Regions from separate parts of the Rathayibacter sp. CAU 1779 genome, predicted to be linked through region 1. Evidence: predicted binding sites of a transcription regulator. Region 1 holds the regulator's gene; each other region holds the start of a gene.

Region 1 (5,424 bases):
ACACGATGGTGTTCTGGTCGATGGCGTCCACATACTGCTTCTGCCCGAGCGTCTTGGGACGGATCGCCTTGCCGCGCGTCGTGAGGATGACCTGCCCCAGCACATCCGCCGGCCGCGTTCCGCTCTCGATGATGCGAGCAGAGCTCGCCACCTCGACCGGGCTGAGGTCCTGTCCCTCGCGCACCATGATCAGCAATTCCTCCACGAGTCTGCGTGCGGATTCCACCTGTTCCGGATCGCCGGCGATGGAGATGTCATTTCCCCGCACGTGCACGTCTACCAGCGGGTACTGCTTCTCGAGAGTCGTCAGGAGGCGGTCCTGGGCTCCCAGCAGCCGCACCATGGCCACACCGTCGACGTGCAGGCGGGCCTCAGAGCCCTCTGGCGCGACACCGGACGGTGCCTGCGCCTCATCACTTCGAGCCAAGGGTTCCTTCCGCAAGACCTCCGGCGAGCACGTGGGCGTGCACGTGGAAGATCGTCTGACCGGCTGCCTCGCCGGTGTTGAACACGAGACGGAACTCGCCGTCCGCCTTCTCGTCGGCGATCTGCTTCGCCACCTTCACGAGGTGCGCGAGCAGTTCGGGGTCGGCTGCCGCGAGCTCGACGACATCGCCGAACGCAGCCGTCTTGGGCACCACCACCACGTGCACGGGGGCCTGCGGTGCGATGTCGTTGAACGCGATCACTCGGTCGTCCTCGTACACGACATCGGCGGGGATCTCCCGGTCGATGATGCGCGTGAAGATGCTCGGCTCGGTCTGCGTCATGGCGTCCATTCTACGAAAAGGGGACGCTCACCGGTCAGGAAAGCAGCGTGGTTCGCCGCAGGCGTGACTTCCGCCCTGTTGACCGTCCCGCCGTACGTCCGTTGCGGATCCACGGTCTACCAGCGGTGCAGCGCGACGTTGAGAAGTGCGATGGCCGCAGGCCCCGCGCTCGACGTGCGCAACACAGACTCGCCCAGCCGCACCGACGTCGCGCCCGCTGCTGCCAGTCGCTCCGATTCCTCGGGAGCGATCCCGCCCTCCGGGCCGACGACGACCACGATGTCCCGATCGTCCGATTCCTCGAAGCGGATGCCGCTGAGCGGCTCGTTCGCGCCCGGCTCGAGCACGAGAACCCGGCTCGTCGCCACCGACTGCACCAACTGGACGGATGTCACCGGTTCGTGCACCTCAGGAATCCAGGGCCGCATGGACTGCTTCGACGCCTCGCGCACGATGGCCGTCCAGCGCTGAACTCCCTTGCGCACCTTGTCGCCGCTCCAGCGCGACACGGATCGGGATGCCTGCCACGGCACGATCGCGTCGACGCCGAGCTCCACGGAGGTCTGCACGGCCAGCTCGTCGCGGTCGCCCTTCGCCAGGGCCTGGACCAGCACCAAGCGCGGTCGGGGTGCAGGGAGGTGACGCACGGCATCCGCTCGCACGACCACACGGGACGGATCGGCGACGAGCACCTCGCCGTCGACCACGAGCCCGCGTCCGTTCGACACGGTCAGTGCATCACCCACCCGCGTGCGGCTCACCGAGACGATGTGCTTGGCCTCCTGGCCCGCCACGACGATGTCGGCGCCGGGCTCGGCATCCGCGAGCTCCTCGAGCAGGTACAGATTGGCCATGCCTGCCTTCTTACAGGAAACGGTCGCGGAGCTTGGCGAACAGGCCCTGCTGGAACCGCGCGAGGGTGGGGGTCTCGGCCTTGTGGTGCGACGCGAACTGCTCGATGAGCTCGCGCTCCTTGCGGTCCAGCTTCGTCGGTGTGACCACCTGGATGCCGACCCGAAGGTCGCCGCGTCCGGTGCCGCGCAGGTGGGTGATGCCCCTGCCCTTCACGGTGATGACGTCTGCGCCCTGCACCCCCGGCTTGAGCTCGACGTCGATGTCTCCGTCGAGGGCTTTCACCTTCGCGTGGGTGCCGAGCACGGCATCCGCCATGGACACGCTGAGCGTGCACAGCAAGTCGTCTCCGTCGCGGCTGAAGATCTCGTGGTGGCGCACCTTCATCTCGAGGTACAGGTCACCGTTGGGGCCGCCGGCGGGGCCTGCCTCGCCGCTGCCCGGCATCTGGAGCCGAAGTCCCGTGTCGACACCGGCGGGGATGTCCACCGGCACCGTTCGGCGCGCACGCACACGTCCCTGTCCCTGGCACGTGACGCACGGCGTGGCGATCACAGTGCCGTAGCCGCGGCAGGTTCCACAGGGCGAGGAGGTCATCACGTTGCCGAGGAGCGAGCGCACGGTGCGCTGGATGCTGCCGGTTCCGTGGCAGATGTCGCACGTGACGGGCGCGGTGCCTGGCTGACAACAGGATCCGCCGCACGTCTCGCACACGACTGCGGTGTCCACCTCGAGGTCGCGGTGCGCGCCGAAGATGACCTCGTCGAGGTCTACCTCCACGCGCAGCAGGGCATCCTGTCCGCGCTCGCGGCGGGACCGAGGACCGCGTTGCGATCCGCCGGCTCCCCCACCGAAAAACGTCTCGAAGATGTCGCCGAACCCGCCGAAACCGGCGCCGTCGAATCCGCCGGCCTGCGGACCGAGGTCGTACTGCTGGCGCTGCTGAGGATCGCTGAGCACGTCGTAGGCGTGCGTCACGAGCTTGAATCGCTCCGACGCCTCAGGGCTCGGGTTCACGTCGGGGTGGAGTTCGCGGGCGAGACGGCGGTACGCCTTCTTGATCTCGTCGGGGCTGGCGTCGCGAGAGACACCGAGGACTTCGTAATGGTCGGCCACGAAGGGGGATTCCTTAACTCTGGGGGTGTGAAGACGGGGGCTGCCGCTGTTCGATCGGGGTCATTCCCCGAGAACGCGGGAGAGATAGCGGGCGACCGCGCGCACAGCGGCCATGTTGTTGGAGTAGTCCATGCGCGTGGGACCGAGCACGCCCAGCCGGGCGACGTCGCTGCCGTGCCCGGCGTATCCGCTCGCGACCACGGAGGCCTCTGAGAGGGGCACCGACGCATTCTCGCGTCCGATCCGCACCGCGACGCCGTGCTGATCCTGCGCCATCTCGCCGAACAGCTTCAGCAGTTCGACCTGCTCCTCGATGGCCTCGAGCACCGGGGTGACGCTGCCGCTGAAGTCGTGCTCGGTGCGCACCAGATTCGCCGCGCCCGCCATGATCAGCCGTTCCTGCCTTGTGCCCTCGATCTGATCGACGATCACCTGGCAGAGGGATGCCGCGACCTCGCGCCGCGCCTGCGTCCAGCGCTCGGCAGGCAGCCGCTCGGCCAGCGAGCGCAGCACGGATGCCGCGTCCGACAATCGCAGACCGGCCGCCTCCGCGTTGACCCGCGCCCGCAACTCGGCGAGGGCGTCCTCGGACAGCTCGCCTTCCGGCTCCGCGATGCCCTGCTCCACGACGCCCGAATCGGCGATGAGCACGCACAGCACGCGCTGCGGAGCAAGAGGCACGAACTCGATGTGACGCACTCTGGCGCGAGACACCGAGGGATATTGCACAAGCGCGACCTGCTGCGTCAGCTGTGCGAGCAGGCGCACCGTTCGGGCGAGCACGTCGTCGACGTCGACGGACTGGCCGAGGAAGAGCTCTATGGCCTGCCGTTGCGCGCTGGAGAGCGGCCGCAGTTCGGACATCCGGTCGACGAACAGGCGGTAGCCCTTGTCGGTGGGAACTCGACCGGAGGACGTGTGCGGAGCCGCGATGAGCTCCTCTTCCTCGAGAGCCGCCATGTCGTTGCGGATGGTCGCGGCCGAGACACCGAATCCGTGGCGCTCGACGATGCTCTTCGATCCGACGGGCTCGCGGGAGGCGACGTAGTCCTGCACGATGACCCGCAGCACTTCGAGACTGCGTTCCGACACCATCGCGATCGCTCCCTCCCGCTCCTGAAGTCCGTCGACCGTCTTCGTGCGCGGGATCCGGTGGTGACCGACGCCTGCTGGCACTCACGGCATTCGAGTGCCAATCATATCGTGCGGTCCTCGACCCGCGCTGAGCCGCGCCGCAGGGTGCGCGGCACGGCATCAGACGCGAACGGGGCGAGGATGTCCTCCCCGCCCCGTTCGTCGACGTCACCGCTTCGCACATTCGGCGGCCCCGGCCACGCGATCAGTCGAACGTGACCGTGACCTTGCCGTCCTTGATCGTGATGTCGGCGCTGGTGTATCCGGCGCCGGCGTCGATGCTCTCGGATCCCTGTCCGCCGTCATACGTCTCGCCGGTGATCGTGGCGGTGAACGAGCCGCCGTCGAGCTTGAACTGGTTGTAGCTGTCGGAATCGTCGACGACGACCTTCGGATACGCGGTCACCTTGACCGCGACACTCGACCCGCTGGACATGACGTTCTGCGTGTAGCCCAACTCGATGCCGCAGTCCTCGATGTCGTAGTAATCGGTGAGCGCCGCGCACTTGTCGAAGTGGGCATTCACCTGCTGCTGCACGGCATCGATGTACTTCTGCGACGGCGTCAGCTTCACTCCGGAGATGCTGGTCGCAGCGTCGGGCGCGACGGTGATGTCGGTCGAGGACGACAGCGTGTAGTACTCGTTCGGTGCGCTGAGCGTGTACACGCCCGGGTAGGCGACGAGATCGTACGTGTCCGAGGTGACGGCGACGTCCCCGCCCTTCAACGCGTATCCGGCATCGCTCGACACCGACGAGTCGGACAGCGCGGGCAGGTGGTAGGTGAGTCCTTCGCGGACGAACCAGCCGTTGGCATCCTTGTCGAGCTCGATCGTGTCGTGGTACGACTTGCCGTCGAGCTGGAACGCCACGCTCGCATACGTCAGATCGGACGACCGGCTGGAGACCGTTTTGGTCACCTGCACGTGCGTGATCCTCTTCGTGGCCTTCGAGAGCACCGCATCGGTCAGAAGCTCATCGTTCTTCGTCGACGGCGTGACGCGCGCCAGACGGTCGGCTGTCTTCGCATCTCCGTGCGCGATTGCGTCGACATACTGCTGCGCAACGGGCCTGGCGCCACTGTTCGCGGCGAGAACCACGATCAAGACGACGGCCGCGACGCCCAGCACGATGAACGCGCCGACGCCGCCGATCAGCCACCACACCCACGCACGCACGCCCTTCCGCGGCCGCGCAGGAGGCTGGATGCCGTAGGGCGTCGGCTGTCCCTGCTGCGGATACGGCGGTCCGGGCGGATACGGCTGTCCCGTCTGTGCCGGCTGGCCGGGCTGCCCGGGATACGGCTGCGTCTGGCCGGCCTGCGCCGGGTACTGCTGCGCCTGGCCCGGCTGCACAGGATACGGCTGCGCCTGCCCGGGCTGCGGGGGGTGCTGCTGCGTCGACCCGGACGCGGGATACTGCTGCGCCTGGCCAGGCTGAGCGGGATACAGTGCCGGCGCTTCGGCCGGCTGCGTCGGATACTCCTGTCCTGCCTGCGGAGAAGCGGATGCCGGTACCTGGGCATCCGCTTCCTGCGCACCGTTCACGGATGC
Region 2 (5,424 bases), on a different contig from region 1:
AACACGGTGTCCCCGCCGGCCACGTCGATGATCGCGATCACCGTTGACAGCACGGCGACGACGCATGCCAGCAGCACGTATCGGCTGCGCCACACGTAGCGCTGGTGCGATCCGCGCACGGCGCGACGATACGTGGCCAGCGCGTACGTCTCCGCGAAGTTCGCACCGAGCACCGCGCTGAGCAGCAGCAGCGTGCCGATCGACATGCCTCCACTATGCGCCAGGCACCCGGCGAACGACCCCGCGGATCCGCCGCGAGATCACCCACTGTCTCGCAACACGTCGACAGCGCACGCACGAGCGGTCGCCCGGCATGCTCATTCCGGCAGGGGGTCGGATGCCACGGCATCCGTCGCCTCCTGGCTCGTCGCTCCTGTGCGGCGGTCGCGACGCACGGCGAGCACCAGATCCACCGTGAGCAGGGCGAGAGCGACCCACACCAGGCCGAAGCCGATCCAGCGCTCGAGCGGCATCGGCTCGTGCAGCAGCGCGACCCCGACGATGAGCTGCAGGACGGGCGTGAAGTACTGGATGAAGCCCATCACGATGAGCGGCAGCCGCCTCGACGCCGCGGCGAAGAACAGCAGCGGCACGGCGGTGATGACGCCGGCGCCGATCAGGGCGACGGTGTGCCACGCACCCTCGTGGCCGAGCGTGATCCCCGTGGTCGCGCCGACGACGATCAGCTGCACTGCCGCGACCGGCGCCAGCCACGCGGTCTCGAGCGTGAGTCCGCTCAGCGCGTCCACGTCGCGTCCGACCTGCTTCTTCACCAGGCCGTAGAGCCCGAAGGAGAACGCGAGCGCCAGCGCGATCCACGGCAGCTTGCCGTAGCCGACCGTGAGCACGACCACGGCGACGAGTGAGATGCCGATCGCGATCCACTGCGTCACGCGAAGGCGCTCCCGCAGCACGATGACGCCGAGCAGCACCGTGACGATCGGGTTGATGAAGTAGCCGAGGGATGCCTCCACCACCTGGTCCGACGTCGTCGCGTACACATACGTCTGCCAGTTCACGTAGATGAGCGCGCCGGCCGCCCCCATGATGAACACGATGCGCGGCCGCTTCAGGATCGCGACGAACGGGCGCCACGCCCTCGTGATCAGGATGGCGATCGCGCAGAAGACCAGCGAGAACAACACGCGCCACGCGACGATCTCGAACGGTCCGGTCGGCGCGAGCGCGATGAAGTAGATGGGCAGGAAGCCCCAGATGAGATACGCGGCGAGCGCGTAGACGATGCCGCGACCGGTGTGGGACGGAGCGGATGCGTCGGCTCCCGTGTCGGACGCTTCCTGCGGCGTTCCTGGGTGCGGGGAACTCGCATCGGATTCGGACACCGACCAATCGTATGTGTCGCCCCCGACACCGCCCGCACCCCTCCGACCCGCAGAGCCCCATCCACCCCAGTCCCCGTCCTTCCGACCCCTACCCCCTCCTCGACTGCAGATATGGCGCCATACGCGTCGGGGAAGCGCCATATCTGCAGTTCGAACGTGGGCGGACGGTGTTGGGACGAGGTCGGAGGGTGCTCGGACGCGGGCGGACGGTGTTGGAACGTGGGCGGACGGTGTTGGAACGCGGGCGGACGGACTGGAACGTGCAACGACGCAGGCTGGAACGGTTCAGCGGTGCGGGAAAGCGGTGCGCGGGCGGGACGCGAAAGGGACGCGAAAGGGACGCGAAAGGGACGCGAAAGGGGTCCGGATGCGTGGCATCCGGACCCCTGTGGAGCGTTTGCGGCGAACGCCGCGAGCGTCAGCGCTCGATGACCGCCAGCACGTCGCGAGCCGACAGCACGAGGAACTCGTCGCCGCCGAACTTGACCTCGGTTCCGCCGTACTTCGAGTAGAGAACCTTGTCGCCGACGTTCACGTCGAGCGGCACGCGGTTGCCGTTGTCGTCGATGCGACCGGGGCCGACGGCGACGACCTCGCCCTCCTGCGGCTTCTCCTTGGCGGTGTCGGGGATGACCAGGCCGGATGCAGTGGTCTGCTCAGCCTCAACCTGCTTGATAACGATGCGATCCTCGAGCGGCTTGATGGAGACCGACACGGTTGACCTCTTTCTGTACTTTGTACTGAAGACGTTGTTAGCACACTGACACTGAGAGTGCTAATGAGCAGTGTAGGCGCACGGTTGGCACTCGTGCAACGTGAGTGCAAACTGAGGTCATCCGAGGTCCGAGAGAGACGCGGCCCGGTCACGCGATCGGCTCAGGCGATCCGGCCGTTCGATCGACGGCCGCGATCCGGTCGCGCGATCGGCGGACGCAGTCCGGCCGCACGATCGAGCAACGCCGGCGGGCAACACGCGCGGATGACGCGATCCGGATGCCGTCAGTCTCCGAGGCGACGGAACTCGCGGTCGACGTAGGCGACCGGCTCGCCGCGCTCACCCAGGTGGATGTCCAGCACCTCGGCGAGCACCAGCACCGAGGATCCGACAGCGGTCTGCTGCAGGATGCGGCACCGCAGCGCGACCCGCGCGTCGGCCAGGTGCGGCTCGCCCGTCGGCAGGTATGACCATCCCTGCTCCGCCGTGAATCGCTCCGTTCCGGACACCGCGAACACCCGCGCGAGGTCGATGTGCTGCGCATCGAGCAGGTGCACGAGGTGCGTCGGAGCCGAGAGGATGCCGCCGGCGCTGCCGGTCGCGCGCGTCACCGAGAACGCCAGGGCTGGCGGGTCGATCCCCACCGAGGCCACGCTCGACGCCGTCAGGCCGACCGGTCCCTCGTCGGTCGCGGCCGTGATCAGCGCGATGCCGGCCGGATGCAGTCGGAACGCCTCCTTGAACGCGGCGGAGGTCGCCTCTCGCGGCGGCGCGGAAGGAGCATCCGTCTCACCGGCGAACGGGGTGGCGGCAGGCGTGGCGGCAAGGGCCTCGGTTGAGGGTTCTGTGGTGGTCATTCGACTTCTATCGGACTTCTGTCGGGCGCGGAAAGGTTCGGATCAGGGGTGGGAGGTGCTCGAACATCGCTCCGGCGGTTGCTCAGAGTGCGCTCGTGGTGATGCCGCGCGCCACCCACCAGTGTACGACCCTAGAACCTCAACCAATGTTGAGGTCAAGTCCGAGCCAGGCGGATGATGGCCGGGCCGTGCCATCGGACGTTCCAGCGACCTGAACCGCAGCCATCGCCGCGCGGATTCCGGAGAGGTCGCGCTCTCCGCTCGGATACCGGACGAATGCTCCGGTATCCGTCGCGCCCTCCGGTATCCGTCGCACCCTCCGATTCTCGCGAACACCCCGCGGAGCGGGTCGCGATAGGTTGGCGCAGTGGAACGCGCGGAACTGGTCGAGCTGCTCAGCCCAGAGGGCCTGCGTCTGCTGGACTCACTGCCGCGGTACGAGAGCGCGGCAGACGTGGTGCGAACGGTGTCCGCGTTGCGCAAGGAGGGGCATCCGCCCGGGCTGGTGGCCGCCGCTCTCACCCAGTCGAAGCTGCGAACGAAGGCTGCAGCCAAGTTCGGGCCCTTCGCCGACCGGATGCTGTTCACCGAAGCCGGCCTCGAGCAGGCGACCCGGCTGTCGGTCGCCGCACGTCACGCGGCACGGTTCTCGCGCGCCCGCCTCACCAGAGTCGCGGATCTCGGCTGCGGCATCGGCGGGGATGCGATGGCCTTCTCCGCTCTCGACCTCGAGGTCACGGCCGTGGACGCCGACGAGGTGACGGCCGTCATCGCCAGCTACAACCTGGCTCCTTTCCCGCAGTCACGGGTGTTGAACGCCCGCGCAGAAGACGTGGAGCTCACCGGTCAGGATGCCGTCTACCTCGATCCGGCCCGTCGCACGTCGGGTCACGCGAACACGAGGCGACTCTCCGATCCGTCCGACTGGTCGCCCGGCCTCGACTTCGCGTTCGGCCTGGCCGACCGGATGCCGGTCGGCGTCAAGCTCGGACCCGGTGTCGACCACGCGCTGCTCCCGCACGACGCCGAGGCCCAGTGGGTCTCCGTCGACGGCCAGGTCGTGGAGGCGGGCGTCTGGACGGGCGCACTCGCGCGGGACGGCATCCGTCGCGCCGCACTCGTGCTGCACGGCGACCGCGTCGCGGAGCTCACGGCTGCCGACGACGCCGACGACGAGCCCGTCGGCGAGTTGGGCGACTACCTGTACGAGCCGGACGGGGCCGTCATCCGCGCCAGGCTCATCGGCGACCTGGCGAGAGGCCTCGGCGCGCGGATGCTGCGGCACGACATCGCGTACCTCACCTCCGACACGTTCGTCGAGAACGACTTCGCCGTCGCCTTCCGCGTGATCGAGGAGCTCCCCTACAAGGAGTCCGAGCTGCGGTCGGCGCTCGCAGCGCGTCGCATCGGCACGCTGGAGATCAAGAAGCGCGGAGCGGATGTCGATCCCGCCGCCCTGCGCAAGCGGTTGAAGCTCAAGGGCGAGGGCTCTGGCACCCTGGTGCTGACGCGGATCGGCGCACGACACGTCGCGCTTCTGGTCGAGCGGATGGGCGCATCCGCCCGAGGGTGATCGCGGACCGGCCCGAGGGTGATCGCGGACCGGTCGGACGGTGATCGCGGACCGGCCCGAGGGTGATCGCGGACCGGTCGGACGGTGATCGCGGATCGTCTCGCCCACACAGCGCTGATGGTCGTGACCGCCGGCGAATCGGCCGGTCACGACCATCAAGCAGCGAGGGCCGCCCGACGGACGGCCCTCGCGCGTTCCCAACGTGCCGTGGCGGCGCGCGCTCAGTAGTTGTAGTTGTACGACGCGCTCGCGATTGCGGCGATGACGATGAAGATGATCCAGAGCACGATGAAGAGCACGGACACGAATCCGAGGATGATGCCCGTGAGCCACATGCCCTTCGCCCGGGGCTCGCGCGACTTGGCGAGGAATCCCAGCACGATGGCGGCGATACCGAACAGCGCGCCCCAACCGAGCGAGATCACGCCGATGATGCCGCCGATGAGGGCGAGGATGCTCAGGACCGGCGATTTGCCTGAGGCGGCCGGCGCGTAGGGCTGACCATACTGCGGAGCACCGTATGGCGGTGCCGGAGGCTGCTGCGGGGCGCCGTACTGCGGCGCTGGCGGCTGCGGAGCGCCGTACCCGGGCTGCTGGCCCGGAGCCTGCTGCGGAGCGCTGTATGGCTGTTGCGGAGCGCCGTAACCCGGCTGCGGCGGTGCCGGAGGCTGAGGCGCACCGTACGCCGGGGGCTGTGCAGGTGCCGGCGGCTGCGGGGCCGGGGGCTGCTGCGGGGCTCCCGACGGCGGAGGCGTCGGAACCTGCTCCGGGTTGTTCTGCGGAGCGTTCGGATCGGACATGCGGTGTGCCTTTCGTGGTGGGTTGAGACGCCGAAGCGTATCAGTGCGTGGACTGCGCGCCTCAGTACGTGGAGTACGAGCCGGACGTAGCGAAGACCGCGATCCAGAAGATGAGGAAGATCAGGTTGATGACCAC
Region 3 (5,424 bases), on a different contig from region 1:
GCGGGCAGCTCGGCGACCTTGGCCGCGACGACGCCCGGCTCGAGGCCGGCGTTGAGAGCGATCTGCTTGAGCGGCGCCTCGATGGCCACCTTGACGATGTTCGCACCGGTCGCCTCGTCGCCCTCGAGCTCGAGCGTCGCGAACGCCACCTTGCCCGCCTGGATCAGCGCGACGCCACCACCGGCGACGACGCCCTCCTCGACGGCGGCCTTCGCGTTGCGAACGGCGTCCTCGATGCGGTGCTTGCGCTCCTTGAGCTCGACCTCGGTCGCCGCGCCCGCCTTGATGACGGCAACACCGCCGGCGAGCTTGGCGAGACGCTCCTGCAGCTTCTCGCGGTCGTAGTCGCTGTCGGTGTTCTCGATCTCGTTGCGGATCTGCTGAACACGGCCGGCGATCTGCTCCGGGTCGCCTGCGCCCTCGACGATCGTGGTCTCGTCCTTGGTGATGACCACCTTGCGAGCCTGGCCGAGCAGGTCGAGGGTGACGTTCTCGAGCTTGAGACCGATCTCCTCGCTGATGACCTGGCCACCGGTGAGGATGGCGATGTCCTGCAGCTGGGCCTTGCGACGGTCGCCGAAGCCCGGAGCCTTGACGGCGACGGACTTGAAGATGCCACGCACCTTGTTGACGATCAGCGTGGCCAGAGCCTCACCGTCGACGTCCTCGGCGATGATCAGCAGCTGCTTGCCTGCCTGGATCACCTTGTCGACGACGGGCAGAAGGTCCTTGATGTTGGAGATCTTCTGGTTGGCGATGAGGACGTACGGGTCCTCGAACACCGCCTCCTGGCGGTCGGGGTCGGTCACGAAGTACTGCGACAGGAAGCCCTTGTCGAAGCGCATGCCCTCGGTCAGCTCGAGCTCGGTGCCGAACGTGTTCGACTCCTCGACCGTGACGACGCCTTCCTTGCCCACCTTGTCGATGGCCTCGGCGATGATCGCACCGATCTCGGCGTCGGCGGCGGAGATGGATGCCGTCGCAGCGATCTGGTCCTTGGTCTCGACCTCCTTGGCGGTGGCGAGCAGCTGCTCGGTCACTGCCGCGACTGCCTTCTCGATGCCGCGCTTGAGGCTGATCGGGTCAGAACCGGCCGCAACGTTGCGCAGGCCCTCGCGAACGAGCGCCTGGGCGAGCACGGTCGCTGTCGTGGTGCCGTCGCCTGCGACGTCGTCCGTCTTCTTGGCGACCTCCTTGACGAGCTCGGCGCCGATCCGCTCGTACGGGTCGTCGAGCTCGATCTCCTTCGCGATGGACACGCCATCGTTGGTGATCGTCGGGGCGCCCCACTTCTTGTCGAGCACGACGTTGCGACCGCGGGGGCCGAGGGTCACCTTGACCGCGTCGGCGAGCGTGTTGAGTCCACGCTCGAGGCCACGACGAGCCTCCTCGTCAAAAGCAATGATCTTTGCCATGTTGTTTCTCGTCCCTCCCGGACGTACGCGAAAGAATCAATGGGTTAGCACTCAGCAGAAGTGAGTGCTAAAAGGATTCTGGCACTCGCCCCCCTGGAGTGCAAGACGAGCGGATGCGCCGCGTCACAGAACGACGGCGACGCGCGGCAACCGGGTCATGGCGCACCGAAGATCGGAAGCGGGCCACCTGCCGCGACGATCAGTGCAGACGGCCGCGACGCTCGCTTCCAGAACCGAACTGAGGCAAGGAAAGCGTCGCAGACGAAGAAAGAGGGGACGCTGCTGAAGCAGCATCCCCTCTTTCGATTCGGTGGTCGTCAGGCGGGTCGGACGGACTCCGCCTGCGGCCCCTTCGATCCACTGCCGACCTCGAAAGTCACCTGTTGACCCTCTTCGAGGACTTTGTAGCCGTTCATGTCGATTGCGGAGTAGTGAACGAAAACGTCCTGTCCCCCACCATCGACAGTGATGAAGCCGTAGCCCTTTTCAGCGTTGAACCATTTGACGGTCCCGTTCGCCATTTAGTACTCCCATTGCCCTTCTGCAACGCCGCATGGTCGCGCACGTTGGATCCCGATAGTAGCGGGCGCCCTAGCCCAGTACGAGGGGTGTGTCCAGATTGAGACAATCAATGACAGACATCCGCTTTGCACATGCGCGAGCGGAGGCCGAACGCCTTTACTGGTGGGTGGGTTTGTAGTCGTCGCCGAGCACGACCGTGATGTCCGCTCCGGATGCCGCGAAGTCCTGCGTCACCTGGATCGGGGCCCCGGCGAGCTCCTGCGACACGGCGAGCGCCGCACCTTCGTTCTTCGGATCCGAGTAGTACACGGTCGTCGTCTTGACGTCGGTCGAGCTCGCGTTGGCCGGCGTGATGTTCTGCCAGCCGGCGGCTTTCAGCGTGGCCGTCGCATCCGCGGCAAGACCCGACTTCGTCGTGCCGTTCAGGACGATCAGGTTCAGCGTCGGATTCACGGCAGGCGTGACGGTGGGCGTGGGCGTCGCCGTCGCGGTCGGAGTCGCGGACGCCGTCGTGTGGCCGAAGGGCAGGTTCACGTTCAGGGTGCCGTTGATGGCGAAGATGGCGAGAGCACCGAGGCCCACGATCACGACGACGGCTCCGGCACACCAGGCGACCCAGATCCAGCCGTATCCCTTCGGCCGCGGCGCCCGGTGCGCGCCGATGCGCTCGAGATCGTCGGGGATCTGGTCGAACCGGTCGGTCGGGAACTTCTGGGCCATGGGCGGAGGTACTGATCCTTCAGTTCGGGCGCGGTGACCGCGATCGGTGGGCTTCGGCTGTCGGGATCACTGCGGCGGACGGAGGCGGTCCGCACGCGCTGCGAGTCGGGCGGCGCGCACGCGTTGCAGGCGACGCACCAGCATCGGGTCGTGCACGAGTGCGGCCGGCGACTCGATCACCCGGCCGAGGACCTGATAGTACCTGGCCGCGGAAAGACCGAACTGATCGCGGATCGCCTGTTCCTTGGCACCGGCGTGCTTCCACCACCGTCGCTCGAACTCCAGGACCGCGAGATCGCGTTCACTCAGGCCGTCGTCGTCGACCGCGCCGATGACGTGATCATCGGAGGCGTCGTGCGCGTGTCCCGGTTCGCCCACGCGCCTCACCTCCTGCCGATCAGCGCCATTGTAGGGGTGTGGCGAAGCTGAGACCGGGAGGCGTGCCGCCTCCCGCGACGTCCAGTGTCGTCACGGGAACAGCGGCGCGACGACGGTCGTTAGCCTTGATGTGCCGATCGGCGCCGGGCGGAGAGGTGATGCTCCGCCATTCAGGAAGGATTCACAGCCATGACGTATGCCGTCTCCAAGTCCGACGACCAGTGGCGCGAAGAGCTCAGCCCCGAGCAGTTCGCGGTGCTCCGCGAGGCCGCGACCGAACGGCCGTGGACCGGCGAGCTGCTCGACGAGAGCCGCGCCGGCATCTACACCTGTGCCGCCTGCGGCGCCGAACTGTTCAAGAGTGGAACGAAGTTCGACTCCGGATGCGGCTGGCCGAGCTTCTACGAGTCCGTGCGTCCCGAGGCCGTCACCCTGATCGAGGACACCTCGCTCGGGATGGTGCGCACCGAGGTGCGCTGTGCAGCCTGCGGATCGCACCTGGGCCACGTCTTCCCCGACGGATTCGGCACGCCGACCGGAGACCGGTACTGCATGAACTCCCTCTCCCTCTCCTTCGCAGCGGACGACGACCGACCGACCGAGGCGTGACGATGGGATCCGCCCGCGACGCGATCGCCGGCAGGCGCTCGCAGTCGAAGGTGACGGATGCCGCGCCGACGCACGAGGAGATCCTCGAGCTGGTCACCGTGGCGGCACGGGTCGCCGACCACAGTTCTCTGCGGCCGTGGCGGCTCATCGAGCTGCGCGGCGCCGCGCGAGAACGGCTGGGAGCGGCCATCGCCGAGGCGGAGCATCCGGGCGAAGCTCGCGAACCGTCGACGAAGCCGCTCCGCGCACCGTTGCTCATCGCCGTGGTGTCGTCGCCGCGGGAGAGCGTGAAGGTGCCGGAGTGGGAGCAGGATGCCGTGACATCCGGCGTCGCCCACATGCTCAGCCTCCTGCTCGATGAAGCCGGCTGGGGCGTGATGTGGCGCACCGGGCACTACACGCGGTCCGCGGCCGTCTCCGCGATGCACGGACTCGACGGGAACGAGCGCCTGTTGGGATGGCTGTACGTGGGCGGCAAGCCGGATCCCAAGCCGGGAAAGGGCGAAGGGGCGCCGAAGCGGATCGATCCGGAGAACTTCGTCAGCATTCTGGAGTGACGGTCGCTCTCATCGGCGAGGTCTGCTATTCCAGGTCGCTCTCGGAAAGCAGCTGAACGCTGTCCACTCCGCCGATCCCCGTCAGCGCGGCAAGGAGGCGATGCATGTCGTCAGGACCGTTGAGCTCGAGCACGACGGTCGTCACCCCCTCCCCGGTCAGACGATGGTCCACCCGGCTCACCACCCATCCCCCGCTGGTGATCGAGCCCAGAACGTCTCGAAGGATGCCGCGTCCATCTCGGTAGATCACCTCGAGCTGCACCTGCGCGTCCCGCCCGCGAGGAAGAAGCCGCGCGACAGCGGTGAGCCCGTACGCGACGACGAAGTGCAAAGCGGTGACCGTCAGCGCGAGCAGCCAGAGACCGGCGCCCGCCGCCATCCCGATCGCGGCCGTCTCCCACACCGACGCGGCCGTCGTCAGCCCCCTCACCGTGCCGCGACGGGTCAGGATCAGACCGGCGCCGAGAAATCCGATGCCCGTGACGATCTGGGCGGCAACCCGTGACGGGTCGAGCGTGACGTGATCGGAGAGCACGTCCGTGAACCCGTACTTGCTCACGAGCAGAAACAGTGCCGACGCAGTGCCGACGATCGCCTGCGTGCGCAGTCCCGCGCTCTTTCCGCGCAGCTGGCGTTCCAACCCGATGAGCGCGCTCAGCAAGAAGGCCAGGCCGAGCTCGCCGAGCTGCAGCCATCCTTGTCCTTGGAACACCGGAACCGCGTGCGTCATGAGAGCCGGCTGCGGGACTCGAACCCGCAACCTACGCTTTACAAGAGCGTTGCGCTACCGATTGCGCCAAGCCGGCCTGGCGGGCATCCGCCTCGCCGATCCATCTTACGGGTTCGCCGACGGTGCTCGGCTCGGGCGCTTGCCCGCGACTACCGGGTGCTCGTCGCCGTGGGCGTCGGCGTCGGCTTGGGAGTCGAGTACGTGTCGGCCTGAGCCTTCACGATGAACCCACGGAACTCGTCCGCGTCGGTCAGCGATCCGTCGTACTGCTTGCCGTTGACAAGCACCAGCGGGGTGCCCTTGAGCTGCTTCACGCTGGTGTTCGGGATAGGTCCGGTGAGGGTGCGATCCAGGGCGTTCTGCGCCCACTGCTCGAAGCGTCCGTCGTCGATGCACTTGACGATCGAGTCGTAGCTCTTGGCACCTGCCTGCTTCACGAGGCTCTTCAGCTGCTGGTCGGTGAGCCCGGCCGTGTTCTCCTGTGGCTGGTTCT

What was found. The regulator HrcA, encoded in region 1, represses chaperone genes, less so after heat shock. The targets are predictions, from matches to a motif close to TTNGCACTCGNNNNNNNCGAGTGCNAA.
Positions count from the first base shown of each region.
Region 2: groES (co-chaperone GroES) is a predicted target of HrcA. The motif match lies at 2,143-2,169, and genes of this name have one in related genera.
Region 3: groL (chaperonin GroEL) is a predicted target of HrcA. The motif match lies at 1,460-1,486, and genes of this name have one in related genera.

Region 1 covers NZ_JBTOLK010000002.1:420,713-426,136, forward strand. The annotation lists gene ACX9R5_RS12885 (PhoH family protein) at 1-343, opposite strand, end outside; gene ACX9R5_RS12890 (histidine triad nucleotide-binding protein) at 414-770, opposite strand; gene ACX9R5_RS12895 (16S rRNA (uracil(1498)-N(3))-methyltransferase) at 887-1,624, opposite strand; gene dnaJ (molecular chaperone DnaJ) at 1,635-2,738, opposite strand; gene hrcA (heat-inducible transcriptional repressor HrcA) at 2,799-3,833, opposite strand; gene ACX9R5_RS12910 (hypothetical protein) at 4,078-5,424, opposite strand, start outside.
Region 2 covers NZ_JBTOLK010000001.1:1,560,714-1,566,137, reverse strand. The annotation lists gene ACX9R5_RS07160 (hypothetical protein) at 1-206, opposite strand, end outside; gene rarD (EamA family transporter RarD) at 318-1,343, opposite strand; gene groES (co-chaperone GroES) at 1,762-2,058, opposite strand; gene ACX9R5_RS07145 (flavin reductase family protein) at 2,343-2,915, opposite strand; gene ACX9R5_RS07140 (class I SAM-dependent methyltransferase) at 3,283-4,488, shown strand; gene ACX9R5_RS07135 (DUF4190 domain-containing protein) at 4,710-5,288, opposite strand; gene ACX9R5_RS07130 (hypothetical protein) at 5,350-5,424, opposite strand, start outside.
Region 3 covers NZ_JBTOLK010000001.1:1,716,712-1,722,135, reverse strand. The annotation lists gene groL (chaperonin GroEL) at 1-1,415, opposite strand, end outside; gene ACX9R5_RS07870 (cold-shock protein) at 1,733-1,936, opposite strand; gene ACX9R5_RS07865 (LytR C-terminal domain-containing protein) at 2,094-2,657, opposite strand; gene ACX9R5_RS07860 (DUF3263 domain-containing protein) at 2,724-2,990, opposite strand; gene msrB (peptide-methionine (R)-S-oxide reductase MsrB) at 3,225-3,644, shown strand; gene ACX9R5_RS07850 (nitroreductase family protein) at 3,647-4,201, shown strand; gene ACX9R5_RS07845 (MgtC/SapB family protein) at 4,227-4,931, opposite strand; tRNA gene ACX9R5_RS07840 (tRNA-Thr) at 4,935-5,007, opposite strand; gene ACX9R5_RS07835 (DsbA family protein) at 5,081-5,424, opposite strand, start outside.